Regions from separate parts of the Janthinobacterium sp. LS2A genome, predicted to be linked through region 1. Evidence: predicted binding sites of a transcription regulator. Region 1 holds the regulator's gene; each other region holds the start of a gene.
What was found. Region 1 encodes HrcA, which represses chaperone genes, less so after heat shock. Its sites were predicted from a motif close to TTAGCACTCNNNNNNNNNGAGTGCTAA; they were not measured.
Positions count from the first base shown of each region.

Region 2: a site for HrcA is predicted at 4,485-4,511, ahead of rpoH (RNA polymerase sigma factor RpoH). Genes of this name have one in related genera too.
Region 3: a site for HrcA is predicted at 1,467-1,493, ahead of groES (co-chaperone GroES). Genes of this name have one in related genera too.

Region 1 covers NZ_JAZHPB010000002.1:841,421-851,302, forward strand. The annotation lists gene V3C40_RS09610 (acyl-CoA dehydrogenase) at 1-826, shown strand, start outside; gene V3C40_RS09615 (CaiB/BaiF CoA transferase family protein) at 826-2,073, shown strand; gene V3C40_RS09620 (barstar family protein) at 2,192-2,518, opposite strand; gene dapB (4-hydroxy-tetrahydrodipicolinate reductase) at 2,527-3,336, opposite strand; gene V3C40_RS09630 (outer membrane protein assembly factor BamE) at 3,356-3,991, opposite strand; gene fur (ferric iron uptake transcriptional regulator) at 4,187-4,618, shown strand; gene hrcA (heat-inducible transcriptional repressor HrcA) at 4,667-5,683, opposite strand; gene V3C40_RS09645 (HAD family hydrolase) at 5,786-6,511, opposite strand; gene V3C40_RS09650 (hypothetical protein) at 6,756-7,355, shown strand; gene V3C40_RS09655 (hypothetical protein) at 7,392-7,973, shown strand; gene mmsB (3-hydroxyisobutyrate dehydrogenase) at 8,161-9,063, opposite strand; gene V3C40_RS09665 (enoyl-CoA hydratase/isomerase family protein) at 9,088-9,882, opposite strand, start outside.
Region 2 covers NZ_JAZHPB010000009.1:60,222-70,103, reverse strand. The annotation lists gene V3C40_RS22865 (ABC transporter ATP-binding protein) at 1-208, opposite strand, end outside; gene V3C40_RS22860 (ArsR/SmtB family transcription factor) at 219-911, opposite strand; gene V3C40_RS22855 (cytochrome P450) at 988-2,091, shown strand; gene V3C40_RS22850 (antibiotic biosynthesis monooxygenase family protein) at 2,088-2,435, shown strand; gene V3C40_RS22845 (hypothetical protein) at 2,439-2,891, opposite strand; gene V3C40_RS22840 (hypothetical protein) at 3,070-3,336, shown strand; gene rpoH (RNA polymerase sigma factor RpoH) at 3,427-4,320, opposite strand; gene ftsX (permease-like cell division protein FtsX) at 4,719-5,639, opposite strand; gene V3C40_RS22825 (cell division ATP-binding protein FtsE) at 5,636-6,379, opposite strand; gene ftsY (signal recognition particle-docking protein FtsY) at 6,390-7,457, opposite strand; gene V3C40_RS22815 (MerR family transcriptional regulator) at 7,622-8,563, opposite strand; gene V3C40_RS22810 (NAD(P)/FAD-dependent oxidoreductase) at 8,767-9,882, shown strand, end outside.
Region 3 covers NZ_JAZHPB010000002.1:119,636-129,517, reverse strand. The annotation lists gene groL (chaperonin GroEL) at 1-885, opposite strand, end outside; gene groES (co-chaperone GroES) at 936-1,226, opposite strand; gene V3C40_RS06405 (hypothetical protein) at 1,761-2,507, shown strand; gene V3C40_RS06400 (hypothetical protein) at 2,664-2,927, shown strand; gene V3C40_RS06395 (cell division protein ZapA) at 2,927-3,238, shown strand; RNA gene ssrS (6S RNA) at 3,293-3,470, shown strand; gene V3C40_RS06385 (EVE domain-containing protein) at 3,561-4,025, shown strand; gene V3C40_RS06380 (GGDEF domain-containing protein) at 4,022-5,518, opposite strand; gene lgt (prolipoprotein diacylglyceryl transferase) at 5,682-6,512, opposite strand; gene V3C40_RS06370 (LysR family transcriptional regulator) at 6,593-7,504, opposite strand; gene ilvD (dihydroxy-acid dehydratase) at 7,679-9,544, shown strand; gene V3C40_RS06360 (c-type cytochrome) at 9,768-9,882, shown strand, end outside.

The DNA of each region.
Region 1 (9,882 bases):
AACCAAACAGAAATACCTGCCGAAACTGGCGACGGGCGAATACATCGGTTGCTTCGGCCTGACGGAACCGAACCACGGCTCCGACCCTGGCAGCATGGTCACGCGCGCCCGTAAAGTGCCGGGCGGCTACAGCCTGTCGGGCGCAAAGATGTGGATCACCAATAGCCCGATCGCCGACGTGTTCGTCGTCTGGGCCAAGGACGATGAAGGCGCGATCCGCGGCTTCGTGCTGGAAAAAGGCTGGAAAGGCTTGTCGGCGCCGGAAATCCACGGCAAGGTCGGCTTACGCACCAGCATCACCGGTGAAATCGTCATGGATGAAGTATTTTGCCCTGAAGAAAACGCCTTCCCCGACGTGCGCGGCCTGAAAGGCCCGTTCACTTGCCTGAACAGCGCCCGCTACGGTATCGCCTGGGGCGCGCTGGGCGCGGCCGAAGACTGCTACCTGAAGGCACGCCAATACACGATGGACCGCCAGCAATTCGGCCGCCCATTGGCCGCGAACCAGCTGGTGCAAAAGAAACTGGCCGACATGCTGACGGAAATCACCATGGGCTTGCAAGGCTGCTTGCGCCTGGGCCGCATGAAGGATGAAGGCTCGCCCGCCGTGGAAATCACCTCGATCATGAAACGCAACAGCTGCGGCAAGGCGCTCGATATTGCCAGAGTGGCGCGCGACATGATGGGTGGCAACGGCATTTCCGACGAGTTCGGCGTCATCCGCCACCTGGTCAACCTGGAAGTGGTCAACACCTATGAAGGCACGCACGATGTGCACGCGCTGATCATCGGCCGCGCCATCACCGGCATCGCCGCCTTCAACTAATGGACGCCTTGGCTTCCACCTTGCGGCCCGCGCCGCTGACCGGCTTGCGCGTGCTCGACCTGTCGCGCGTGCTGGCCGGCCCGTGGGCCGGGCAAATGCTGGCCGACCTGGGCGCCGACGTCGTCAAGGTTGAACAGCCTGGCCGCGGCGACGACACGCGCTCGTGGGGTCCGCCGTATCTGAAAGACGAGGATGGCCGCGACACGGCCGAAGCCGCCTACTTCCAGTGCGCCAACCGCAACAAGCGCTCCCTGTGCATCGACTTGGCCGCGCCCGAAGGGCAGGCCCTGGTGCGCAAGCTGGCTGCCGAATCGGACGTGCTGCTGGAAAATTTCAAGCTGGATGGATTGAAGCAATATGGCCTCGACGCGGCCAGCTTGCTGGCGCTCAATCCGCGCCTCGTCTACTGCTCCATCACGGGCTTCGGCCAAGATGGGCCGTATGCGGCGCGCGCCGGCTATGACTTCCTGATCCAGGGCATGGGCGGCTTGATGAGCATCACGGGCGTGCCTGATGGCCAGCCGGGCGCCGGGCCGCAAAAAGTGGGCGTGGCGCAGACGGACATCCTGACGGGCCTGTACGCCACCATCGCCGTGCAGGCGGCGCTGGCCGAACGGGAACGCTCGGGCCTGGGCCAGCATATCGACCTGGCCTTGCTCGACGTGCAGGTGGCGGCGCTGGGCAACCAGGCGGCCAATTACCTGTGCGGCGGCAAAGTGCCGCAGCGCATGGGCAATGCGCACCCGAACATCGTGCCTTACCAGGACTTTCCCACGGCCGATGGCGACATGATTCTGGCGATCGGCAACGATGGGCAGTTTTCGCGCTTTTGCGCCGTCGTCGGCCACCCGGAATGGGCGCAGGATGAACGCTTCGCCACCAATCCGCAGCGTGTGGCGCACCGGGCGATATTGATCCCCTTGATGCGCCAGACCACGGTCATGCGCACGACGGCCGAGTGGATCAGCGCGTTCGAGGCGCAAGCCGTGCCCTGCGGTCCCGTCAACCGCATCGACCAGGTCTTTGCCGACCCGCAAGTGGTGGCGCGTGGCTTGAAAGTGGAGATGCCGCACCCGACGGCGGGCACGGTGGCGCTGGTGGCCAATCCCGTGCGCCTGTCTCAGTCTCCAGTGCAATACCGTTTGCCGCCGCCATTGCTGGGGCAGCATACGCAGGAAGTGCTGCAGCAGTGGCTGGGGTTGGACAGTGCGGAGATTGACGGTTTGCGCGAGCGCAAGGTGGTGTAAAGATTGATGGGAAGAACGTAGGTCGGATTAGCGCTTGCGCGTAATCCGACACCGCACCCAGCGCCAACAATGTTGTCGGATTACGGCCCGCAGGGCCTAATCCGACCTACGATTCTATTTACTTGAGTACCAGCTTCAACGCCGGCTTTTCGCCATAATCGTCATAGCGCTCATTGATGCCGGCGATACAGAAGGTGATTTCTTCCAGTAAATCAGACACTTGCGCCTTCATGCTTGCCGCATCCTGCACAACGATTTCCAGCACTTCGTTCGGCTTCAAACGGAATTGCGTCATGTTTTCGTCGTCGCGCAAATAGCTGAGGCAATCGACCCAGGCATCCATGCTGTTGCCGTAGAACTCGGGGAAACCGAAGGCTTGCACGCATTGCGCGTGAAAACTCGCTTCGTCGGTGATGTCTTTTCCATTCAGGATGGCAGTGGCCATGGTGCTCCTCAGTTCTTCAGCGACAGCACATCCTGCATGTCGAACAGGCCGGTCGGTTTGTCGGCCAGGAAACGCGCGGCGCGCAGTGCGCCGTGGGCGTAGGTGACCCGGCTGCTCGACTTGTGGCTGATCTCGATGCGCTCGCCGATGCCGGCAAACAGCACCGTATGGTCGCCGACGATATCGCCGCCGCGGATGGTGGCAAAGCCGATGGTTGACGGGTCGCGTTCGCCCGTCACGCCTTCGCGGCCGTACACGGCGCATTCCTTCAAGTCGCGGCCCAGGGCGCCGGCCACCACTTCACCCATTTGCAGGGCCGTGCCCGACGGCGCATCGACCTTGAAGCGGTGATGCGCTTCGATGATCTCGATATCGTAGCCTTCGGACAGGCTTTTCGCGGCCAGTTCCAGCAGCTTCATGGTGACGTTCACGCCCACGCTCATGTTCGGCGCGAACATGATGGCCGTCTTTTCGGCGGCGGCGGCAATGGCGGCCTTGCCAGCGTCATCGAAACCGGTGGTGCCGATGATCATCTTGACGCCGTGCTCGGCGCAATACGCCAGGTGCTGCAAAGTGCCTTCAGGACGCGTGAAGTCGATCAGGTAATCGGCGCCGGCCAGGCCGGTGGCCAGGTCGGACTCGATCAGCACGCCGGCAGGCTTGCCGAGGAAAGCGGCGGCATCCTGGCCGACAGACGGCGAACCGGCGCGGTCGAGTGCGCCAGCGAGCACGGCGTCGGGCGCGTTGCTGACCGCTTCGATCAAGATATGGCCCATGCGGCCGCTGGCGCCAGCGATGGCAATTTTCAGTTCAGTCATTTTATTCTCTTACAACAGCTTATTTGGTGGGTTCGGCAGCAGGTGCAGGCTCGGCGGCAGGTGCCGTTGCGGGTGCAGGTGCAACTTCAGGCTTGCTCACAGGAATGGCAGGGGCGGCATCGGCTGGCACCGGCACGGCGCTTGGCGCCACGGGCGATGGCACAGCGGCGGCAGGCACGTCGGCCTTGGCGACCTTGGCGAACGGCGACGGACCGGCGATACGGTCGATGTATTCTTTCTCCGTCGGCAAGTTGCCGCCTTCGAAACGTTCCACTTTACCATCCTTGCCGAAGTACACGACCACGCGGCTGCTGGTGGTTTCGCCACTGCCCCGGGCCAGGCGGAATGGGTAATCCCAGCGGTCGGCATGGAAGATATCGGTCAGCAGCGAGGTGCCGAGGACGAAGCGCACCTGGTCGCGCGTCATGCCCACTTTCAACTGGGCCAGCATCTCTTCGGAGACAAAGTTGCCTTGTTGAATGTCAGGACGGTAGGGCGAGAAAAACCACATGAATTTTTGCAGCGGCGTAATGGTGGTCGTTTGTGCGCCCTGTTCGGGGACCAGTTCCTTGCCTTCTTTTTGAGCAGCTGCCGGCTTTTCGCCAAGGATGCCACGGCTGGCGCAGCCGGACATGGCCAGCGCGACACAGACCATGCCTGCCACGACTGGTGCTCGGAATGAAATACGGTGCCAGAGAGATGGCAATACAGCCGGTGTTACGCGCATAAATGACCTCAATTTGATGAACAAAACGCCAGGAGTGGCCGGCCTGCCAAAAAATGCATATTTTGGCACTCCCCGCTAAAACGCTATATGATAAAGCACCTGACCCACATACGAGCAACAAACATGAGTAACAATCCTAGTGATCTCAAGGCAAGCGGCCTGAAAGCCACCCTGCCACGGCTGAAGATACTCGATATCTTCCAGAGTAGCCCGGTACGCCACCTGACGGCGGAAGACGTCTACAAGATTCTGCTGGCCGATAATATGGATGTCGGCCTGGCAACTGTCTACCGCGTCCTGACCCAATTCGAACAGGCAGGCTTGCTCAACCGCAACCATTTTGAAACCGGCAAGGCGATTTTCGAACTCAACGAAGGCTCCCACCACGACCACCTGGTGTGCCTCGACTGTGGCCGGGTCGAAGAATTCTTCGACGAAGAAATCGAAATCCGCCAGCAAAAAGTGGCCGAAGAGCGCGGCTTCAAGATCGCCGAACACGCGCTGGCCATCTACGGCAACTGTACCAAGACGGCTTGCCCGCACAAAACCGCCTGATCCGTGCTTGCCGCTCCCATGGAGCGGCTGGCGCATCAGGCAGTACGATCAATGATGGCTGAGCGCGCTTGACAGTAATTTAGCCGTGATATCGACAATCGGAATGACGCGCTCGTAAGCCATGCGCGTCGGTCCGATCACTCCCAACGTTCCCACGATCTTGCCGTTGACTTCATACGGCGCCGTCACCACGCTCATTTCATCCATCGGCACCAGGTTCGATTCGCCGCCGATGAAAATCTGCACGCCCGTCGCCTTGCTCGACACGTCGAGCAGCTGCATCAAGCCCGTTTTTTGCTCGAACATGTCGAACATCTGGCGCAGCGAATGCATATTCGATGACAGATCGCTCACGCTGAGCAAGTTGCGCTCGCCGGAAATCACCATGTCGTCGCTATGGTCGGCCATCGCCTCGCTGCCCGCTTCCACGGCCGCCTGCATCAGGCTGCCCATGTCGTCGCGCAACTGGCGCAGCTCGCCCTGCAGGCGCACGCGCACGGCTTCGAATGACAGGCCGCCATAATTCTGGTTGATGTAATTGGCCGATTGCACCAGTTGCGCCGGCGTATAGTCGGCCTCCGTCAGCAATAAACGGTTCTGCACGTCGCCGCCGGGCGCGACGATGACGAGCAGGATGCGTTTTTCGGACAGGCGCAGGAATTCGATTTGCTGGAACACGGATTCGCGGCGCGGGCTGAGCACGACGCCGGCAAACTGCGACAGCGACGACAGCATCTGCGCCGCGTTGGCGATGGTTTTTTGCGGCTGCGGCGTCTGCAGGCGCATGCGCGACTCCACCAGATGCTCATCCAGATGCCGGACAGTCAGCAAGGTGTCGACAAAGATGCGGTAGCCACGCGGCGTGGGGATGCGTCCGGCCGAGGTATGCGGACTGGACACATAACCGAGCTCTTCCAGATCGGCCATGATGTTGCGGATCGTGGCTGGCGACAGGTCGAGGCCGGAAATTTTCGACAAGGCGCGCGAACCGACCGGCAGGCCGTCGGCGATATATCGCTCGACCAGGGCTTTCAGCAGTGTTTGGGCACGTGTATCGAGTTGCATGGTTTTTTATTTAAGCAAGTATTTTGTTAAGCAAGCGGCAACGAAAGCGGCCGAACGTGCATCAACAGCGCCTATTATGCACGTTCGTCCGCCCGGCGGCGATCAATCTTCCAGTTGCCCCTGCAGCCACAGCAGCAATTCATCAAAGTTGGCGCAGATGGCGTCGGGCTGCACGCCGGCGGCCAGGTGGGCGTCGCTGCCCTTGCGGTTCATCCACACGGCACGCATGCCCGCCCCTTGCGCCCCCGTCACATCGAAATACAGATCGTCGCCGACATACACGGCTTCATGGGGCGCCACGCCCAGCGCGGCGCAACCGGCCAGGAAGATGCTGGCGTCGGGCTTGGCCACACCGAAATCGCTGGCGGCGATCGATACCTTGAAATGCTGCGCCAGGCCGATAATTTCAAGGTCCGCATTGCCATTCGAAATGGAGCCGACCAGCATGCGCTGGCCCATCCAGGCCAGGCCAGGCAACACATCGTCATACGGCTGGACGCGATGGCGCGCCGCCAGGAACTGCGCGATGGCGCCATCGACCAGGGCCGGATCCTCGCCGGCGGCCTCGAAGGCGGTCAGCAAGCCCGCGCGGCGCAGCTCGATCAGGTTGCCATGAAAATGCGGTTGTTCATTGAGCATGGCTAGCCGGTGCTGGCGCAGCACCTCGATGGAAAACTGCTGCGCCACCTTGGGCGCATGCGTGGCCAGCCAGTCGTGCAGCAGGGTTTCGGCGGCGGCAATCACGGGCGCGATGGGCCACAGAGTATCGTCGAGGTCGAACAGGATGGCCTTGGGCGGCACGGGAGGTTTTACAGGAGCAAGGGACATGGGATTCACGGTGGATGCCGCGCCACAGTGCGCAGCCTGCATCTATTGTCGCACCGATCGCCGCCACCGGCATGGCTGCGCCCCCGTGAAATGGGGCCGGGCCAGCGCTTCCCGGCGAAAAATTGTTACAGGGTGATACAAGGCAAGATCATTCAGCTTGCCAGATAGACTAAAATAGGCGCCATTCCAATGCGGCGCCAGCGTCCGCGTTGCGCTACCCAACCTAATTCGTTTTGGAGAATGTATGAAAAATTTGTACCTGCGCTCGATGCTGGCGGCGGCTTGCGCCGTCACATTGGCAGCCTGCGGCGGCAGCGGCGGCAACCTGTATCTGAGTGGCCAAGTGTCCAATCTGGCAAAAGACGGCCTGATTCTCCTCAATGATGGCGAACGCTTGCCGGTCTCCGCAGGCCAGACCTCGTTTGTTTTCACCAAGCTGGTCAACACCGATGACCGCTACGACATCAGCATCGCACAACAGCCCAAAGGCGCCGTGTGCACGATTACCAATGGCGCAGGCAAGGCATCGAGCTATACCGTGACCACTGCCCTGGTGACTTGCACGACCAATACCTACCCGCTGAGCGGCACGATCACGGGCCTGACCGCCGACGGTTTGACCTTGGCCATTGGCAACGCCAGCACCAGCCCGCTGAAAGGCAGCACCAGCTATACGTTCCCGGCTGTCAATGACGGCATCGCCTACAATATTTCCATAGCGACGTATCCAGCGGGCCAGACGTGCAGTTTCGTGGGCTCTGCCAGCGCCAACGGCCGCGATGTTGTCGGCACCATGGGCTCAGCCGCCACGACCGGCGCCACACTGAACTGCACGGCGCAGTAAGCCACGCGATTCGTCACCACTATATTGGAGAAATACATGAAGTTATCCTGCCTGCGCCCACTCGCCGCGCTGCTGTTGACCCTGGGACTGGCTGCTTGCGGCGGCAAGGCCTCGTATGATGTCAGTGGCACCATCAGCAACTTGAACACCGACGGCCTCGTCCTGGCCAACGGCGGCGTCCCGCTCCCGGTCAAAGCCGGCCAGACCTCGTTTACCTTTGCCAAGCGCATCGACTATGGCACCGACTACAACATCACCGTGCAGACCCAGCCAGCCCACATGACTTGCGCCATCAGTGGCGGGACCGGTTCGGCCGGTCATTACCTGAGCATCCAGGCAGCGGTCGTGTGCACGCAAAATAGCTACACGGTTGGCGGCACGGTGACTGGCCTGACAGCCGACGGCCTGGTCTTGATCAACGGCAATGCGCAAACCACGGTGGCCAAGGGCAGCACGACCTTCACCCTGGCATCGCGTGTTGCCGATGGCGACAAGTATGGCATCAGCGTATTTACCCAGCCAACCGGCTTGAAATGCAGCGTGGCGCCCAACACTGGCGTCGGCGTGATGGGCGAAGCGAACGTGACCACCGTGCAGATCGCCTGCAATCCGGGCTAACGCTGTGGCGCTGGCAGCCGCGACGCGGCTGCCAGGAAGAGATATCACTGAAGAATATAGTTGATATTCGAAAGATAAATTGGAGTTATATGTGGCGATGCAGCATAATGCATCCGTCTCCTCCAACTCTTCCAAGAATTGGATTTAGCCCGCTTTTACCAGCGGGCTTTTTTTTGCCCAAAATTCCTCAAGCGGGTTTATTCAAGTCCGGCTGCAGCATCTGCACGATGCTGGAGAAATCCTGCTGCGCATAACCGGCTTGCGCATGCATCTGGTACAACTGGCGCACCAGCCCGCCCAACGGCGTGGGCGCGTTTGCCGACAGGGCCGACTGCTGCGCCAGGCCCAGGTCTTTCAGCATCAGCGCCGTGCCGAAGCCACCCGTGTAATTGCGCGACGCGGGCGTGCCATCCATGACGCCGGGCCACGGGTTGTACACTTCCAGGGTCCAGTTGCGCCCCGAGCTCTTGGCCATGATGTCGGACAACACTTTCGGATCGAGGCCATGCGCCACGCCCAGGTTCAGCGCCTCGGCCGTACCGGCCATCAAGATCCCCAGCAGCATGTTGTTGCAAATCTTCGCTACCTGACCCGCACCCGCCTCGCCCGCATGGAAGATGTTCTTGCCCATCTTTTCCAGCAATGGACGCGCCTGCTGCAAGGCCGCTTCGCTGCCACCCACGATGAAGGTCAGGGTGCCGGCCGCCGCGCCCGCCGTGCCGCCCGAGACGGGCGCATCGATCATGGCAAAGCCGCGCTCGCTGGCCGCCTGCGCCACTTGCCGTGCCACGTCGGCCGCGATGGTGCTGCAATCGATGAACAGGGCACCGGGCTTGGCGGAATCGAGCACACCGCCAGCCGCCAGGTACAGCTCCTGCACGTGCTTGTTGGCTGGCAGCATGGTGATGACGGCGTCGGCCGTCTGTACGGCCGCGCTGGCCGATGCAGCCGCCGTGGCGCCCGCTTCAACGAGCGATGCGACGGCTGCTGGCGCCAGGTCGAAGACGGACACGTGGAAGCCGGCGGCCACCAGGTTGCGGGCCATCGGCGCGCCCATGTTGCCCAGGCCGATGAAAGCGATATGTTGCATTTTTTAAAGTCTCCTGTTGTTCTTTTAATGCAGGTCGCGCAAAGGATGGCTATCCCATGGCGCCGCGAAATATTCATTCAGATACGCATCGCCGACGTCGGCCAGGCTGGCCGGCTGCCACTGCGGCGCGTTGTCCTTGTCGATCAGCAAAGCACGCACGCCTTCGCTGAAGTCCGCATGGGCGCAGCATTGCACGGCCACGATCAATTCCAGCTGGAACGCTTGCGCCAAACTCATGTGACGTGTGCGGTCGCGCATGGCCCAGACCAAAGCGGCGGAACTGGGCGCGCCCTTGGCCAGCGAATGGGCCGCCTTTTGCAGCCAGGCCGAATCGCCGTCGTACGCGGCAATGGCGGCCACCACTTCGGGCAAAGTGGGCGCTTGCGTCAGTGCCGCGATGGCGTCGAAGTTGGCGCGCACTTCGGAGACGGGCAGCATGGAGGCAGGCGCCGAGAAACCGCGCAGCAAGCGGCCCAGCTGCTCGCCGTTCGCCTGCGGGCTGGCTTGCCATTGCGCCAGCGCCAGCGAGTCGAGCACCATGGCGCGCTCTTCCTGGCGCAGGAAATAGTCGCCGAGCCCTGTGAACAGGGCGTCGGCCGCGTTCATCGGCGCGCCCGTCAAGCCCAGGAACAGGCCGCTGCGGCCCGGCATGCGGCCCAGGAACCAGCTGCCGCCCACGTCCGGGAACAGGCCGATCGTGATTTCCGGCATGGCGATGCGCGTGCTTTCCGTTACGACACGGTGACTGGCGCCCGCCATCAGACCCAGGCCGCCACCCATGACGATGCCGCCGCCCCACACGAGCAGCGGCTTCACGTA
Region 2 (9,882 bases), on a different contig from region 1:
CGCCGTCGCGGTGGCAATCGAGGCCGTCGACCAGCACGCGCCCGCTGCTGGGCACGAGGATGCCCATCAGCATGCGGATGGTGGTGGTCTTGCCCGCCCCGTTCGGGCCCAGGAAGCCGAAGACTTCTCCTTTGCCCACTTGCAAGGTCAGCGGCTTGACGGCTTCGAAGCTGCCGTATTGTTTTGCCAGGTCTTGGAACGCGATCATCGTGTGTCCCTCAGCAAGCGCCGAAGGCGGCCAGCAGGCGCCGCTCGCCGGCCGGCGTGATGCGCAGGGCGCGGCTGTCGAGCTCGCGCTCGGCCCAGCGCTGGCGCAGGGCCAGTTGCAGCAGTGCGGCTCCCAGCGCGCCGCCCAGGTGGGCGCGCCGTTCGCTCCAGTCCAGGCAGGCACAGGCGAAGCGGCGGCGCTGGCGCTGCAATTGCGGCACGTCGATGCCCAGGGCCGCCATGCCGGCCGCGCCCGCTTCCGACAGACGATATTCTCCGCCGTCGTCCAGCAGCCAGCCCTGTGCGTGCAACTGGTCGTGCAGGGCGACGGCGACGGTGCCGGCCATGTGGTCGTAGCAGGTGCGCGCATGGCGCAAGCGGTCCGGTGTCGAGGGCGTAAACGGCGTTGCCGGCACGCCGGCCACCACCAGCAGCGCTTCGAGCGCCCGCGCCACCTCCGTGCTGGCCAGGCGGTAATAGCGGTGCTTGCCCTGCGCCACCATCGACAGCAAGCCATCGTCGCGCAAGCGGCTCAAATGGGCGCTGGCCGTCGAGGCGCCCACTTCGGCCAGCGTCGACAATTCCGTGGCCGTGCGCGCATGGCCATCGAGCAGGCTGCACAGCATGCGCGCGCGGGCCGGTTCGGCGATGGCGCCGGCCAGTTGCGCCAGGCCCATGTCGGCCGAGGGAAGTTTGTCATCCATGATTCGTTCGCTGGCGAAGTGTTGTGGTGGAAGGACCAGCATACTCGTGTCCCCACTTCACTGCAATGGAATGCGCATGCATCTCGCCGCCCCCGCCGACCCTTTTTCCGCCGTCACCCATGCGGCGCCGTATGACTACTATCGCCGCCTGGCGGACGGCCCGCCGCTGCGTTTCGATGCGGCACTCGATTGCTGGTTGGCGACGGGCGCGGCCGGCGTGCAGGCCGTGCTCGAGCATCCCGCTTGCCGCGTGCGCCCGCCGGGACTGGCCGTGCCGCAGAATCTGGCTGGCACGCCGTGCGGTACGATTTTTGCCGAACTGGTGCGCATGAACGATGGCGAGCGGCATGCCGTGCCGAAACAGGTGCTGGCGCGCGCCTTGGCCCAGGTGGACCTGGCGCGGCTGCAGCGGCAGGTCGCACATCTCGCTGGTGACCGCGTTCCCGCCAGCGCCGCCCAGCTCAACGAGGCGATTTTTCAACTGCCCCTGTTCGCCATGGCCCAATTGCTGGGCTTTGCGCCAGCGCAATGGCCGGCGCTGGCCGCCTGGACGCGTGATTTTGTTGCCTGCCTATCGCCGCTGAGCAATGGTGAACAACTGGCCGGCGCGCAGGAGGCGGCCGATTCCCTGCTGCAAGGTTTTGGCCACTTGCTGCGCGAGGGCAACGCGAGGCCGGGCAGCCTGCTGGCCAGTATCGTGACAGAGACCGATGTCATGGGGAGCGGCCTGTTGGCCAACCTCGTGGGCTTGTTGTCGCAGACGTGCGACGCCACGGCCGGCTTGCTGGGCAATGCCATCGTTGCCTTGCACGCGCAGCCGGAGTTGCTGCCGCAACTGTGCGCATCGCCTGAGCGGTGGCCGGCCATGCTGCGCGAAGTCAGCCGCCATGATCCCTCGATCCACAACACGCGCCGCTACATGGCGCAAGACGTGGAGTTCGATGGCGTGCACGTGCCGGCCGGGCAGATGATCGTCGTCGTGCTGGCCAGCGCCGGCCATGCGAATTTGGGCTTTGGCCATGGCCGCCACCTCTGCCCTGGTCAGTCCATCGCGCACGCCATCGCCATGGCTTGTTTGCAGGCGTGGGCCGACGGGCTGGAAGACATGGCGTTGGCGTGGCGTTATCAAGCGTCGCTGAACGCCCGCATCCCCGTGTTTACGCAAGGAGCCAGCGCATGATCGCCGTGATTTTTGAAGTCTGGCCCAGCGCCGAAGGTCGCCAGCAGTATCTGGACCTGGCGGCCGCGCTGCGGCCATTGCTTGATGAAGTCGATGGTTTCATTTCCATCGAGCGCTTCAGCAGCTTGAGCGATCCAGGAAAATTGCTGTCGCTGTCTTTCTTTCGCGACGAGGCGGCGCTGGCGCAGTGGCGGCAGCTGGAAGCGCACCGCGCGGCGCAAGCGGCTGGCCGGCAGGGCGTATTTGACGATTACCGGCTGCGCATCGCCGCCGTCGTGCGCGATTACGGCATGCTGGACCGGCAACAGGCGCCGACCGACAGCCGCCAGCGCCACGATGCCTAGCGCTTAGCGGGGCAGGGCGCCCTGCGTGATCTTGACCTTTACCCGGTAGGTGGGCTGTTCTGCGTTCAGGGCTGGCGGCGTGGCCGGATCGACGTCGAGCAAGGTAAACGTCAGGTGGTTGACGGTGACGGAACTGGAAGCGCCGGGCATGGAATCGGACAGGACGATGTCCGTGGCGCCCGCACTGTTGAGCAAACTGAAACTGTAGCTGACGTAGCCTTTCCATACGCACACAGCGCCCTTGCGGCAGCGGCTGTCGTTGACGCGTTCGAGTTTCAGGGTATCGGTGGCGGTGATGGCGACCTGTTCGCCCGGCGACAGCACGTGGGTGACGCTGCGCGGCGTGTTTTCCGCGTCGCCGGCGCTGCCGGCCGCGCCGCAGCCGGCCAGCACGGCCAGGCAGGCGAAGAACAGGGGAAGCAGCATGGTGCGGTAAGAGCGGGTCAGAGAATGCATGTTTTTCCTTTCAGGTAGAGCGTCCCGGGCGTGCCTGTGCACGCGTGGGATAAAATGATAGTAACAAAATGATATTTTTCTGGCGCACTATTGGCGTGCTGCCGATGAATTGACGCGCCAGCCACGCGGCGCGCCGATTACTGCGTAAAATGGCTGTTTTGAAAATCAGGAAACAACCATGAAAAAAACCGACCTGGCCAAAAGCGATGCCAAGAAACTGATGGGAAAGATGAATGTTCCCGGCGCCGGTGCATTCGGTAAGGAAGCGGTGGTCGTCGACCGCCGCGAGCAGCGCAAGCGCGACCAGGCCCTGGGCCTGGTGCCATTCGCCGTCAAGCTGAACAGCGATCTGGTCTTGCAATTGCAGACCCTGGCCAAGGAGCGCGGCGCGGATCTGAATGAATTGGTCGCCGAAGTCCTCGTCAAGGGCTTGGCCGCAGCTTAATGGGCTGCCATGTTTATCTGTTGATAAACATCAACTTGTAAAACTAAAAGGCGCCTTGCGGCGCCTTTTGCATTGCGGCATTGCTTGCGATTACACCCAGGCGGCCAGGGCGCCCTTCATTTTTTTCAGCGCCGCCACTTCGATCTGGCGGATGCGTTCGGCCGATACACCGAACTCTTCCGCCAGCGCGTGCAGGGTAGCGCCGGAACCGTCGTCGTTGGCCAGCCAGCGCGCTTCGATGATGCGGCGCGAACGGGCGTCGAGCTTGCTCAAGGCCGTTTCCAGGCCTTCCGATTGCAAACGCGTCACTTGTTCCGCTTCCAGCACCTTGGTCGGCTCGCTTTGCTCCGACGACAGGTAGGCGATCGGCGAAAACTTGTCGTCTTCATCGTCGGTCGGCGATTCCAGCGCGATGTCGCGGCCGCTCAAGCGCGTTTCCATCTCGATCACTTCTTCGCGCTTCACGTCGAGCAGCTTGGCCAGCGCATCGATCTGCTTCGGCGTCATCGCGTCCAGGCCCGTCTTGTGGCTGCGCAGGTTGAAGAACAGCTTGCGCTGTGCCTTCGTCGTCGCGACCTTGACCAGGCGCCAGTTTTTCAGGATGTACTCATGCATCTCGGCTTTCACCCAATGCATGGCGTACGACACCAGGCGCACGCCCTGGTCCGGATCGAAACGTTTCACGGCTTTCATCAAGCCGATATTGCCTTCCTGAATCAGGTCGGCATGCGGCAAGCCATAGCCCAGATAGCCGCGGGCAATCGAGACCACCAGGCGCAGGTGCGACAGCACCAGCTCTTGCGCGGCGGCCAGGTCATTTTTTTCGCGCAGGCGTTTCGCCAGCGAAATTTCTTCGTCGTGGGTCAACATGGGCAGGCGGTTCACGGCCGAAATATAGGCGTCGATATTGCCCAGATTGCCAGTGAAACCGAGGCCCAGCGCATTACTTTTGGTCGGAACCAATGCGGACGTTGCGGACATCATAGTCATGTTTTCTCCCTCGTAGTCTTGCTTTGTTCCAGTTGGCCACGTCACGCGACGTGGTCCTGTTGTCTGTTCGTTTTTGCGTATCCGGTCTTGCACTTGCAGAGCGCGGCACCATCTTCATCTGGCGTCCATGGCGCTACTGCCTTTGGTATGTCCCTATATTAGCACTCTCTGCCTGAGAGTGCCAATCAGCACATTTAATCGTCCTGATAGCCTAAATACTATGGCGGATTAATGCTTGATATATATCTCTGAACAGCGATTTGACCACGTAGCTAGTCTACGGCCTCTGGCTGAAGCGAGCCTTAAGAATACTTGCTTAATATCAAGATAACAGCAGACGGGGGAGGGTGACGCGCATGGCGGCGCCAGGAGCGCCGCCATGGAAGGGATGGTCAGTTCAGGCGCGCCAGGTGGCGCTGCACGCAGAGGAAGGCGCCGATCAGGCCCAGGCCGGCGCTGACGGCCAGCAAGCCCGCCATCGGCAGCGGCGCCAGCGGCACCAGTTGGAATTCGGACGCATACAGGCGCGCAAACTCGGCAATCGCGGTATTCAGCGGTTGCAAGGCCAGCGCCACGGCGCCCAGGGCCAGCGCGCCGGCGCACAGGCCCAGCAGGGCGCCCGTGTAATAGAAGGGGCGATGGATGAAGGTGTCCGTCGCGCCGATCAGTTTCGAGATGCTGATTTCATCGCGCTGCTGCATCACTTGCAGGCGGATGGTGTTGAAGACCACGGCGATCACGGCCACGCCCAGGGTGATGGCCAGCAGCAGCAGCACCAGGCGCAGCACGCCCAGCAGGGCCGCCAGGCGCTTGACCCAGGCCGAATCGACTTGCGCCGATTCCACGCCGGGCAAGTGGCGCAGCTGTTCCGCCACGGCATCGACGTCCTGCGCTTCACTGGCGCTGCTGAAGGCGTCGAGTTTCAGCACATAGCTGTCGGGCAAGGGATTGTCGCCCAGGGTACTCAGCACATCGGCCAGGCCATTCTTGTTTTTCAGCGTGTCGAGCGCCTGTTCGCGCGGGATGAAGACGATCTTTGCCTTTTGCTCGCCCACGATCTTGCGCATGGCGCTGGCCAGGGCCACTGCTTGCTCGCGCGGCGTGTCAATCTTCAGGAAGACGCTGATTTCCGGGTCGACCGACATCTGTTCCGACATCGGGCGCACATTGTCGAGCATGGTCAAGCCGGCGAACGGCAGCGACAGGGCAATGGCGACGACGACGACGTTCAACAGAAAGCCGCCTGGCGACTTGCGTAAATGAATCAGCGCCGAGCCCAGCGCGAAGCGGTGTTGACGGAACCAGCCTCTCATGGCTGTTCTCCCTGCGCGTCGTCCAGGCCGGGGGGCGGTGCAAAATCGGGATCGGGCGGGGCGAAGACGGGCGCTTGCGTGGCCTTGTCGATGGCGACCAGCTGGCCGTTTTTCAGGTGGATCACGCGGGCGGCGGCGTCGAGCATCTGTTCGTCATGGCTGGAAATGAGGCAGGTCACGCCCACCGAGTGGAAGGCTTTCAGGGCGTCGAGCACCTTGTTGGCGCTGGCGCGGTCCAGGTTGGCCGTCGGTTCGTCGGCCAGGATGATCTGCGGCCGGTTGACGATGGCGCGCGCGATCGACACGCGCTGCTGCTCGCCGCCCGACAGCGACAGCGGCCGCGCCATGGCGCGGTCCAGCAAGCCCACCTTGTCGAGTGCGGCGCGCGCGCGCTGCTCGGCGGCCGCCTTGTGGGCGCCCACGACGAGCAGCGGCAGCATGACGTTGGCCAGGATGGAGCGGTCGTTCAATAACTTTTGCTGCTGGAAGATCAGGCCCATGTTGCGACGCAGGAAGGGCACGCCGGCCGGCTTGATCTTTGCCATGTCCTGGCCATTGACGATCAGCTTGCCCGAAGTGGGGCGTTCCATGGCGGCGATCATTTTCAGCAGGGTGGATTTGCCGGCGCCGGACGGGCCGGCCAGGAACACCAGCTCGCCCTTGGCAATACTGAGCGAAATGTCGCTGAGCGCCACGGCATCGGGGGAGTATTGCTTGGAGACGTGCTGAAATTCAATCATGTAGGTAGGCTTATCCGAGCAGCGCTTCGACAAATTCGGCAGCCACGAACGGCTGCAAGTCTTCAATTTTCTCACCGATGCCGATGAAGTACACGGGCACGGGACGCACGCGGGCTATCGCCGCCAGCACGCCGCCCTTGGCGGTGCCGTCCAGCTTGGTGATCACCAGGCCGCTCAACTGCAGGGCATCGTCGAACGCCTTCACTTGCGTGAGGGCGTTCTGGCCCGTGTTGCCGTCGATGACGAGCAGGGTTTCATGCGGCGCGCCATCCATGCCCTTGCCGATCACGCGCTTGATTTTCTTCAATTCTTCCATCAGGTGCAACTGCGTCGGCAAGCGGCCCGCCGTGTCGACCATCACCACGTCGATGCCGCGCGCTTTCGCCGACTGCACGGAGTCGTAGGCCACGGCGGCCGGGTCGCCCGATTCCTGCGAAATCACGGTAACGTTGTTGCGCTCGCCCCAGACCATCAGCTGTTCGCGCGCGGCGGCACGGAAGGTGTCGCCCGCAGCCAGCAGCACGGACTGGTTGTTCGACTGCATGTGCTTGGCCAGCTTGCCGATGGTGGTGGTCTTGCCGGCGCCATTCACGCCGGAAATCATCATCACCAGCGGCTTGTGGCGGCCCAGCTCGAAGCGCTTTTCCAGTGGCGAGAGCAGCTCGATCAGCAGCACTTTCAGCGCGGCCTTGACGGCGGCGGCGTCGAGCAGCTTGTCTTCCTTGACCTTTTTCTTCAATTCCGTGAGCAGGAATTCCGTGGCGTCGATGCCGGCGTCCGACATCAGCAGGGCCGCTTCCAGCTCTTCGTACAGGGCGTCGTCGATCTTTGCGCCGACGAACAGCACGGACAAGGTGTTCGAGGTTTTCGACAAGCCGGCCTTCAGGCGCGTCATCCACGATTTTTTCTCGGGTTCGGCGGCCACGATCACGGGCACGAGCTCGGCCGGCGCGCCGCTCAGCGGTTCAGCGGACGGGGCTGCTGCTGGCGCGGCAGGCGGCGTGGCGGCGGGAAGGACGAGAGGCTCGGCTGGCGCAGCCTCGGGAGCGATGGGTTTTTTCTTGAAGAAACTAAACATGGATGTGTGGTGGCGGGTGCTGACCTAAGGCCCGGCGGCGCCGGACACTGTTGATCCGGCTATTCTACCAGAGCGCGCCCGGCCCTTCATGCTTTACTGTTCGATTGGCAACATTGTGCGGCTATCCACGGAGATCGCCGCAATTGCCGCGCTTTCCAGCCGGTTCAGTGGGTTTGCAGGGCGAGCGCCTGATGGCGGCGGCGCCAGTCGGCGATGCTTTCGTCGACTTGCCGCAAGTCCAGCACATGCAAAAACGGTGGCGGCTGCTTGTACAGCACGGGACTACGTCCGCCGGCCCACAATTCCATCTCTGGCGGCAAGCTTGCATGCAGCTGCTGCAGGCTGTCGCGCGTCTGCCGTTGCTTGCTGGCGCTGGAAAACGACAGCGCGACGATGTCGGCCCGCTGCGCGCGGGCGGCCGCGACGATGTCCGTCAGCGGCGTTTCCACGCCCAGCGACATGCAATGGGCGCCGGCCGCCGCGCACAGCGCCTCGGCCATCAGCAGCCCCAGGCCATGGCGCTCCTGCGGCAAGGTGCTGAGGACGATGCGCGGCGTGCGCGTGGACGGGCTGCTTGCTTGCGGCAGGGAAAAGATGGCGTGGCGCATCACCGTTTGCAAGGTTTCGCTATACAGATGCTCTTCATACACGGCCAGGTCGCCGCAAGCCCACGCTTCGCCCACCATGCCCGTGAGGGGGGCGATCACGTCGATGGTGAACGCTTTCAAACCCAGCACGGCCAGCGCCTGGCGCAGGGCGTCGCCCAGTTCCGCCATCTGGTGGCCACGGCACAGCGACAGGTAGTGTTCGAGCTGGGGTGCTGGCGTGGACGCCGCCGCACTGCCGGCGCTGGCCAGCTGCTGCAATTGCACGGTGCTGTGTTGCATGATTTTTCCCGGACGAAATCCGAGGTCCAGCAGGCGCTTAACCATGCGCAACTTCTGCACTTGCTCGGCCGGATAGCTGCGTTCGCCAAAGGCGTCGCGCTGGGGCTGGGGAAAGGCGTAGCGGCGCTCCCACACACGCAAGGTTTCCTTGGCCAGCCCGGTATCGCGCTCGACATCGCTGATGCTGAAGGCGGAAGTAGGTTGCAGGTCAGTATCCATACCAGGGGGCTTGCTCGCATGCCAAAAGAACGTGGAGTGCATTTTACGCCTTCCGCCGCCCCGGACCAAATAGCTGAATCCGATTGAAAATTGCCGACGTATAAGTTTCTGAACGGCTGAGAGTGCTCATTGACATAAATCAATATTTCATCGATTATCCATGAGGCTCATTTGTCCAGGACAAACTTAACACAGGTGCACTCATGAAAATTGCCGTCGTCGGAGCAGGAATCGCAGGATTGTCGTGTGCCTATCGCCTGGCGCAAGCGGGCCAGGACGTCACCTTGTACGAGGCGGGCGACTATTTTGGCGGCCACAGCCATACGGTGGACGTCACGCTCGATGGCGTCACGCATGGCGTCGACACGGGTTTTCTCGTGTTTAACCACGCCACCTACCCGAACCTGGTGCAGCTGTTTGACGAACTCGGTGTCGAGGCGGCCGACAGCGATATGTCGTTTTCCGTCAAAATGCCGCTGGGCACGGCATCCGATGCGCGCGTGCTGGAATGGGCGGGCGCCAATCTCGATACCGTGTTTACCCAGCGCAGCAATCTGCTGCGCCCCGCCTTTTTGCGCATGCTGCGCGACATTGTGCGCTTCAACCGCCAGGCCAGCGCCCTGGCCACGGCCAGCGTGCCGGCGCCGGCCATGTCGCTGGGCGAATACCTTGACCTGCACAACTATGGCGACGAGTTCCGCCACTGGTATCTGCTGCCGATGGCCGCCTGCATCTGGTCGTGCCCGGCGCGCCAGATGCTGGCTTTTCCCTTGGCCACGTTCATCCGTTTCTGCCACAACCATGGCTTGCTGCAAGTGAGTGACCGTCCGCAATGGCGCACGGTGCGGGGCGGATCGCGCGTGTACGTGGAAAAACTGCTGGCCGGCATCCCGCAGCAGCGCCTCGCTTGCCCCGTGCTGGCCGTGCGCCGCCAGCCGCACGGTGGCGCGCGCATGGTCGAGCTGCATACGGCCGCCGGCGTCGAGCATGTCGATCATGTCGTGCTCGCTTGCCACAGCGACCAGTCGCTGGCCCTGCTGGGAGATATCCGCGACGATGAGCGCTCCGTGCTCGAAGCCGTGCGTTACCAGCCGAATCGAGCTGTGCTGCATACGGATGCGTCCTGCCTGCCGCAGCGCCGCAAGGCATGGTCGGCCTGGAATTACCAGGGCAGGCCGGCCGCGCAAGGCGATGCGCCGCAAGTGTGCGTGCATTATTTGCTGAACCAGCTGCAACCCTTGCCCTTTACCACGCCCGTTATCGTGTCGCTTAACCCGCTCGACGAGCCCGCTCCGGCGAGCATCATCGACGAATTTTCG
Region 3 (9,882 bases), 720 kb from region 1:
CAGGACAGCGATGTCTTCCAGCATGGCTTTGCGGCGGTCGCCGAAGCCAGGTGCTTTCACTGCGCAGGTTTTCAGGATGCCGCGGATGTTGTTCACAACCAGGGTCGCCAGCGCTTCGCCTTCGATGTCTTCTGCGATGATCAGCAGTGGACGGCCAGCTTTTGCGACTTGTTCCAGTACCGGCAGCAGGTCACGGATGTTCGAGATTTTCTTGTCGCACAGCAGGACGAATGGGCTGTCCAGTACGGCAACTTGTTTCTCTGGGTTGTTGATGAAGTATGGCGACAGGTAGCCGCGGTCGAACTGCATGCCTTCAACGATGTCCAGCTCGTCGTTCAGCGACTTGCCGTCTTCCACGGTGATGACGCCTTCTTTACCGACTTTTTCCATCGCTTCAGCGATACGCTCGCCGATCGAGTAGTCCGAGTTCGCCGAGATCGCGCCAACTTGGGCGATTTCTTTGGTCGTGGTGCAAGGACGGGCGATTTTCGCCAGTTCTTCGACGGTGGCAGCAACTGCCTTGTCGATACCGCGCTTCAGGTCCATCGGGTTCATGCCGGCGGCAACGAACTTCATGCCTTCGCGCACGATGGCTTGTGCCAGCACGGTTGCGGTGGTGGTGCCGTCGCCGGCGTTGTCGCTGGTGCGGGAAGCAACTTCCTTGACCATTTGCGCGCCCATGTTCATGAGCTTGTCTTTGAGTTCAACTTCTTTCGCTACCGACACACCATCCTTGGTGACGGTAGGGGCGCCGAACGAGCGCTCCAGGACGACGTTGCGGCCTTTCGGGCCCAAGGTGACTTTGACTGCGTTGGCGAGGATATTGACGCCTTCGACCATCTTGGCGCGCGCTGCGTCGCCGAATACTACTTCTTTAGCTGCCATGTTCAATTCTCCTGAGTTTCGGGATGTATCTGTCTACAACGTGGAAACAATTACTTGACGACGATCGCCATGATGTCTTCTTCGCGCATGACCAGCAGCTCATCGCCGTCAACTTTGACGGTTTGGCCAGCGTATTTGCCGAACAGGACGCGGTCGCCCACTTTGACATCCAGAGGACGGACTTTGCCGTCGTCGAGAATCTTGCCATTGCCTACGGCAAGGACTTCGCCTTGATCCGGTTTTTCAGCAGCTGCATCAGGAATGATGAGGCCGGACGCAGTTTTGGTTTCCTGGTCGAGGCGTTTGACGATGACGCGATCGTTCAATGGGCGCAGATTCATACAAAACTCCTTAAAGTTCAATGGATAGGTGTTGCTAAATGAATACATGCCTGGCACAGCGCCAGGCGTGCTTTCAGTGACCGCCGTTGAAAGCAGCCCGCAACGGTCAAGCAAACCCCATGTCATCGAGTGCGTGCCAGCTAGGCAGTGGTGGCATCGCGGCGTCGCCCGCCGCGTAGCGTTCCCTGCTGTTGCCCGGCAGACACCATCATGTCCTGAGGATTGCTACGAAAGAGTTTGTTAGCACTCTCTACTAACGAGTGCTAATTATAGGGACGGTAGGGGGCTTATTCAAGGGCTTATTCTCCGGGAAGATAAGCTTAGACGTTCTGCGCAGCCTGCATTTACGCAGGGTTTGCGCAAACGCAAGCCTCGTTCCCGGGCGTCAGCAACAGGCGCGACTCTAGCATGCCCGTCAGGCGAACGGCGTTCCTGTACGTACAGGAAACACAGTTTTACTATGGACTTTGATAAGATGATTGTAATTGCATATCAATATCACCATATATCGCCACCTGCACGAGAAAGCACGCCATGCCATCGACCACTTCCCGTACCGCCCTGCGCCTGTTGGGCGCCACCGTCATCGGCCTCGCCTGCCTGGGCAATGCCGCCGCGCAAACGCCCACCATCGTCGACGAGATCACTGTGGCCGCCCTGACGCCGCAGCAAAAGGAAATGCTGCTGGGTGGCCTGTTCAACGATCTGAACAAGGATGACGACGACCAGGAAGCGCACGTGTGGGACAACGGCGGCGACCGCGGCGTGCCGGTCAAAGTCACATATAACTTCAGCAACTCCGGCATGACGGAACACAGCCTGAAGGCGCACATCTGCCGCGACCTGAAATTCGTCGTCACGGCGGGCGGCAAGTCGCAGGACCTGAGCCGCCGCACCTGTTCGCAGAACAGCGGCCGCTGGGATGTGCAGGGCAAGGATCCGGCGCCCGTCGTGTATCCGCCTTTCCTGTCCGACGTCACCATCGCCAAACTGAATGCCAAGGAAAAGCAAGCCCTGTTGACGGCCGCCGTGCGCACATTGAAGGATGAAGAGGATGGCAAGACGCGCCAGTGGAGCAACAAGGGACTGGGCAATGCGGTACCGCTGGCGGTGCGCCTGACGCCTTCGGGCACGGACGCCAAACCTGGCAGCTACGGCCGTACTTGCCGCGATTTGACGATGGTGCTTGACGGCAAGAGCGGACAACAGACGCTGACGCGCCGCTCTTGTGAAAACCGCTATGGCGGACTCGATATCGAACCCGATTACGTCGACGAGTAAAACGCTGCCATCGCGGCGCTGGCAGATGCGCGCACTTGGCGAAAAGCGCCGGAAAAAGCGTGTATTTCACGGCAACTGACCTGCATTGATGTAAATATGTGTGACAGCGGCGTGATTCGATTGACGCCCATGGAGCGTCCGCCCTATAGTGGCGGGATGATTTCCGAATTCAACGAATTATCCGACAAAATAGGCCTGCTGGCCGAAATGACCCATGCGCTGCGCCGTGAAAACGCGCAACTGCGCAAGGATAACGCCGCGCTGGCCGCCGAGAACGCCCTGTACGTGCAGCGCATGCGCGAGGCGCAGGAGCGGGTGGAAGCCTTGCTGGAAAAAATTCCCGAACTGGTGCAAGCCGGCCTGGAGCAAGCCGCTTCGGAAGCGGGCGCCTATATTGCCGAGAACGAGAAGGAAGCGTGATGCCGCGTGTCGATGTCAATATCATGGGCCAGTCCTACAGCATGGTGTGCCGCGACGGCGAAGAGCGTGCGCTGCGCGAAGCGGCGATCTATCTCGATAGCAAAATGAAAGCCATCCGCGACGCGGGCAAGGTCAAGGGCAACGACCGCATCGCCGTACTGGCCGCCCTGGGCGTGGCCGCGGAGTTCCTCTCCGTGAAGTCGCCGCAAGGTCCGCTGTCGGAATTGACGATCCTGGAAGTGAAGCAGAAAATCTCGGCCATGCATACTGTCCTGGATAGCGCTCTGACGCCCCAGGAAAACCTTTTTTAAGCGTGCACGCGACGATTTGTCTTTGCGATGCGCGATCAAAGGAGTAAACTTGGGTCTACCCTGCGGTGTTCGCGATTGCCATATATTCCTTGAACCATTTATGCGCATCGGTTGCGAATTTTGTTTGATGGGAGTGAGCGTCGCTCGTTCGACGAACCCGAAATTGAACTAACGTGACCACCTTGAACCGTTTGGTTCGGGATGCCGGCATAGCGGCACAGGCGGGGCCCAATTCGCAGTAACTTGGTAGTACAACTGAAAACGGTTGCAGCATTGATGCGCAACCGTTTTTTTACGTCTGTCACTTTGATACGGAGTCTGCATGAAACAATACTGGCTGATGAAATCCGAACCCGATGAAGTGAGCATCGACGACCTGATGGCCGCGCCCAAGCACACCATGCCGTGGTTCGGCGTGCGCAACTACCAGGCGCGCAACTTCATGCGCGATGGCATGCAGCCAGGCGATGGCGTGCTGTTCTATCACTCGAGCTGCCCGCAGCCGGGCGTGGCGGGCCTGGCCGAAGTGGCCAGCGGCGCCTATCCCGATCACAGCCAGTTTGAAGAGGGCGGCAAATATTTCGACCCGAAGGCCACACAGGAGCAGCCGCGCTGGATCAGCGTCGACGTGCGCGGCGTAAAGAAGACGGCGCTGCTGCCCCTGTCCGAGATGCGCCAGATGCCGGAGCTGGAAGACATGCTGCTGCTCAAGAAGGGCAGCCGGCTGTCGATCACGCCCGTGACGCCGGCGCAATGGAAAGTCATTACCAATAAGCTGAAAGGCTAGGCTTCGACCCGGTTGCGGCCATTCTGCTTGGCCCGGTACAGGGCCTGGTCGGCGGCGGCCAGCAATTGTTCCGGCGTCTGGCCGCCGTCACTCAGTGCCAGGCCGATGCTGGCCGTCACCAGGCCGCCGCGCGACGGCGCGTGGACGATGGCGGCCGCGGCGATCGCTTCCTGCATCTTGTGCGCCACGGCCAGCGCGCCGTCGCCATCGGTGGCGGGCAGGATGGCGGCAAACTCCTCGCCGCCGAAGCGTGCCGCCAGGTCGCTGGCGCGTGGCAGCGCCGAGTGCAGGGCGGCCGCGATCCGCACCAGGCAGGCGTCGCCATACGGGTGGCCGAAGGTATCGTTGAGGCTTTTGAAGAAATCGATATCGATGATCAGCAGTGCCAGCCCTTGATGGTTGCGCGCGGCGCGCTGCCACTCCAGCTGCAATGTCTGGTCGAAGCAGCGCCGGTTGGCGATGCCCGTCAAGCCATCCGTCAGCGACAGTTTTTCCAGTTTGTCATGCGCGGCGCGCAAGGCCAGCTCGCTTTGCATGTAGCGGCTTTGCAGGGTGGCCGAGCGTAGCGCGTGGACCAGCAGTGCGACGAACAGCGACGCCGCCGCCAGGTAGAAATGCGCGCGCATGACGGCAAAGCCCAGGCCCAGCAAGGCGGCCGTAAAGAAGATGGGACTGAAATTGTCGATCAGCAGGGTCAGCTTTTGCGGGGCTTGCTGCGCCTGCGTATTTTCGGCTGCGGATTGCGCCGCCGTGACGCGCGTAGCCAGCAGCACCAGCAGCAGGAACGGCAGGCTGGGCAGCACTTCGCTCCATGCTTGCGTCACGCCATGCAGGGTCAGATAGTTATACGCGGCCGCGCAGCCCGCATAGCACCATAAAAACACCGTCAGCAGCAGGTAAAAGCGGCCTTGCCCGCCATCGCGGCGGTGCGCCAGCAGACGCAGCGAAGCACAGCAGGCCAGGACCAGGTTTTCCACGTTGTAGGTCAGCACCAGCAGGCTGGCGGGAATCGGCGCGATCGAGCGCTGGTCGAATGGCGACACGGAAAAGATGGCCGTATAGGCCAGGTAGGCCGCCAGCAGCACTTGCACGGCGTCGAGCCATTGTAAGGTGCGCGAAGGATGGCTGTGCGTCACGGACGACATGGCCAGCAGCAGGGGCGCGCCATACATGAAATAGGCGAAATCGGAAAAATACGTGGCGTCGGATGCCACTTGCCCGCTCAGATCCTGCCAGGCGGACAATATCATGCCCGTGCTCCAGAACAGCATGGCCACGGCGAACAGGGCCCAGCCTGTCCTGGCGGCGCCCGCCGCGCTGAGATAGGCGCAGCGGCAACAGGCCGCCAGCGCCAGCAGGGGCGCGACAATGTTGAACGCATAGCTGACGTACGGCGCGTGCGTGCCGGCCCAGGCCGTCAAGGCCAGCTGCGCCAGCACATAGCTGGCACCCAGCGCAATCGAGTACGTCAGTTGTTGTCCGGCAGGCGGCATGGCAAGGCACTCCCCGGTGGCGGCATGTGAAAACGATGATACCGAGATGTCAACAGCAAGTCTATTCCGCGAGGAAATTTAATTGTGTTGAGGGAAATGTTGCCGGGAGGCGGGGGAGGGAAAGTGGCGCGCCTGCCTGGCGCGCCACCTGGGAACAGCGGTTTTACGTGTTGGCCGGGCGGACCTTGGTGGGCGGCGTGCCCATCACCTGGCTTTTATATGCCCACACCAGCAGCGCGATGGCGCCGACGATCATCGGCAGGGACAGCATCTGGCCTGACGTGATCGGCACGCCCAGCCACACGACTTCCCAGTCCGGCGTGCGGAAGTATTCGGTGAAGAAGCGCGCGCAGCCGTACAGCAGGGTAAACATGGCGCCCACGGCCATGCGCGGACGCTGCTTGCGCGCAAACAGCCACAGGATGATGAATACTAAAATGCCGTCGACCAGCATCTGGTAGATCGGCGACGGGTGCACGGGATAGGGAATACCCGGCCACTGCATGGCCCACGGCAGGGTGTCCGGCGCGATGCGGCCCGGCAGTTCGGCATTGATGAAGTTGCCCAGGCGGCCGGCCGCGTAGCCGAGCGGCACCAGCGGGGCGATGAAGTCGAGCACGTCGAACAGGTTGCGGCCCGCCTTGCGGCTCCACAGATACATGGCCACGATGACGCCGAGGAAGCCGCCATGGAAGGACATGCCGCCATGCCAGACCATGAAGATCTCGAGCGGATTGTGCATGAAGTATTCAGGACGGTAGAACAGCACTTCGCCCAGGCGCCCGCCGATCACCACGCCCAGCATGCCGTAGAACAGCATGTCATCGAGGTCTTCCTTCTTCCAGCCCAGTACGGCGATGTGCGGCTGCTTGATGCGCACACGGCCCAGGATAATGAACAGGGCAAAGGCCAGCACATACATCAGGCCGTACCAGTGCACGGCGAGCGGGCCGATCTGGATGGCTATCGGGTCGGGCATCGGGTGTATCAGCATGGGGTTTCTTTCTTTGTTTAAAGCCAAGGTTGCGTAGTATGGGGGCGCTGGCCGTTTTTTGTCTTAGCGGCCACTTAATTTTAATCGGCGGTAGCGCCGATCTGCTTGCGCAGCAGCGCCAAAAAACCTTGCAGCACGGCGGAGGGATTGTCGCGGCGCCAGGCCAGGCCCGTTTCCACCAGCGGCGTGGCGTCCTGCAGCGGCCTGTATTCTACGCCCGGGCGCATCAGATTCGATACCGATTGTGGCACAAGCGCGATGCCCATGCCAGCCGAGACGAGGCTGACGATGGTCTGCATCTGGATCGCTTCCTGGCCGATCTGCGGCGTGATGCCGGCCGCGCGGAACACGCCGAGGATCGCGTCATGCAGGGCGGGAGAAATGGCGCGCGGGAAAACGATCAAGGGCAGGGGCGGCACGTCGCGCAGGCGCACGGGGCCCGGCGTATTCAATATGTCGAGGCCGGACGGCGCGGCCAGCACCAGTGGTTCGGCCAGCACGGGCAGGTAATCGAGTTCCCCTTTCGCTTTTTCGGGCAGGGGCGGGATCAACAGGCCCGCATCCGTGCGCCCGGCCAGCAATTCATCGAGCTGCAGGTCGGACGTGGCTTCCTGCAGGGCGATCTGCACTTGCGGATAGGCCGCCTGGTAAGCGCGCAGCAGGGGCGGCAGCACGCTGTAGTCGGCCGACGAGACAAACGCCAGGCTCAGACGTCCCGCCTCGCCCTGCGCGGCCCGCAGCACCAGCGCGGATAAATCCTGCGCCTGCGCCAGCAGTCGGCGCGCCTCGGGCAGCAGGGCCGTGCCGGCCGGCGTCAGCTGCACTTCGCGCCGCGTGCGCACGAACAGCGGGGCGCCCAGCAATTCTTCCAGCGCCATGATGGTTTGCGACAGGGGCGGCTGCGTCATGTGCAGGCGCGCGGCGGCGCGGCCGAAGTGCAATTCCTCGGCGACGGTGACAAAGTAGCGCAGCTGGCGCAGTTCCAGGTTCATATGTGTTTCCATGCGGATTGATTGCTGTGATATGTAAAACGACTCACAGACACGTGCATCATATATTTGACAGTGGGGCGCGCGCAAGGCAATCTGGCGTACCCCCACTGCATGCAGGGTTTTGTTGAAAATCCGGGCAGTCAGGCATTATTCATTTCTCGGAAGGTCCCCATCATGCCGCAATACCGCTCCCGTACCACCACCCACGGCCGCAACATGGCTGGCGCCCGCGCCCTGTGGCGCGCCACCGGCATGAAGGACGGCGACTTCGACAAGCCGATCATCGCCGTCGTCAACTCATTCACCCAGTTCGTGCCCGGCCACGTGCACCTGAAGGACCTGGGCCAGATGGTCGCGCGCGAAATCGAAGCGGCTGGCGGCGTGGCCAAGGAATTCAATACCATCGCCGTCGATGACGGCATCGCCATGGGCCACGGCGGCATGCTGTATTCGCTGCCGTCGCGCGACCTGATCGCCGACTCCGTCGAATACATGGTCAACGCCCACTGCGCCGACGCCATGGTCTGTATCTCGAACTGCGACAAGATCACGCCGGGCATGCTGATGGCCGCCATGCGCATCAATATCCCCGTCGTCTTCATCTCGGGCGGGCCGATGGAAGCGGGCAAGGTCGTCAAGGTTGTCAACGGCAGCCAGAAGATCATCAAGCTGGACCTGGTCGACGCCATGATCAAAGCGGGCGACAGCACCGTGTCCGACGCCGACGTGGCGGAAATCGAACGTTCGGCCTGTCCGACCTGCGGTTCCTGCTCCGGCATGTTTACGGCCAACTCGATGAACTGCCTGACCGAGGCGCTGGGCCTGGCCCTGCCCGGCAACGGCACGATTCTGGCCACGCACTCGGACCGCCAGCAGCTGTTCCTGCGCGCGGGCCGTCTGATCGTGGAACTGGCCAAGCGCCACTACGAGCAGGATGACTACTCGGTGCTGCCACGCTCGATCGCCACCAAGGCCGCGTTCGAGAACGCGATGGCGCTCGACGTCTCCATGGGCGGCTCGACCAACACCGTGCTGCACTTGCTGGCCGCCGCGCACGAGGCGGAAGTGGAATTTACGATGGCCGACATCGACCGCATCTCGCGCAAGGTGCCGTGCCTGTGCAAGGTCGCGCCGATGACGGACAAATATCATATCGAAGACGTGCACCGCGCGGGCGGCATCGTGGGCATCCTGGGCGAACTGGCGCGCGCCGGCCTGCTCAACACGACTCTGCCGACCATCCATGCGCCGACCCTGGCCGACGCCATCGCGCAAAACGACATCAAGTGCACGGACGATCCGGCCGTGCATGAACTGTTCCGCGCCGCGCCGGGCGGCGTGCCGACGCAGACGGCGTTTTCGCAGTCGGAGCGTTTTGCCGCCGTCGACACGGACCGCAGCACGGGCTGCATCCGCGACAAGGCCCACGCGTATTCGCAGGATGGCGGCCTGGCCGTCTTGTACGGCAACCTGGCTGAAAAGGGCTGCATCGTCAAGACGGCAGGCGTCGATGAAAGCATCTTGAAATTCTCGGGCAAGGCGCGCGTGTTCGAAAGCCAGGATGCGGCCGTCGCTGCCATCCTGGAAGACACCGTGCATGAAGGCGACGTCGTCATCATCCGCTACGAAGGCCCGAAAGGCGGCCCCGGCATGCAGGAAATGCTGTACCCGACCTCGTACATCAAGTCGAAGGGCCTGGGCAAGGCGTGCGCGCTGTTCACGGACGGACGCTTCTCGGGCGGTTCCTCGGGCCTGGTGATCGGCCACGCTTCGCCGGAAGCGGCCGAAGGCGGCGCCATCGGCCTGGTGGAAGAGGGCGACTTCATCGACATCGACATCCCCGAGCGCACCATCAACCTGCGCGTGACGGACGCCGAGCTGGCCGCGCGCCGCGCCGCCATGGAAGCGAAGGGCGACGCGGCCTGGCTGCCCGTCAACCGCGACCGCTACGTGTCGCAGGCGCTGCAGGCGTATGCGGCGCTGACGACGTCGGCCGACCGGGGCGCCGTGCGCGATTTGTCCCAACTGAAGAAGCGCTGATCTGTTGCGCAGGTAAGACAGCCGGCCCCGTTTGGCTATGCGGGGCCGCTTGTCGTTACATCGCCTTACAAACAACATGGTCATGGACGCGCAGATGGGGCAGAATATGAATGCCTAATCGCTACTACACTGCGTTACTACATTGAAACGCTTGATCTGGGCTCGTGGTGCATCTGCGGAAACACAGTAAAATGCCGCAGGAAGTAACTTTGGAGAAAAGACAATGAAACGTTTTATGTTGGTGAGTGTATTGACCGTATCGGCTCTGGCATCGCAAGCAGCGTTGGCCAATCCGGACCTGGCGAAAGCAAAAAACTGCATGGCTTGCCATGCGGTGA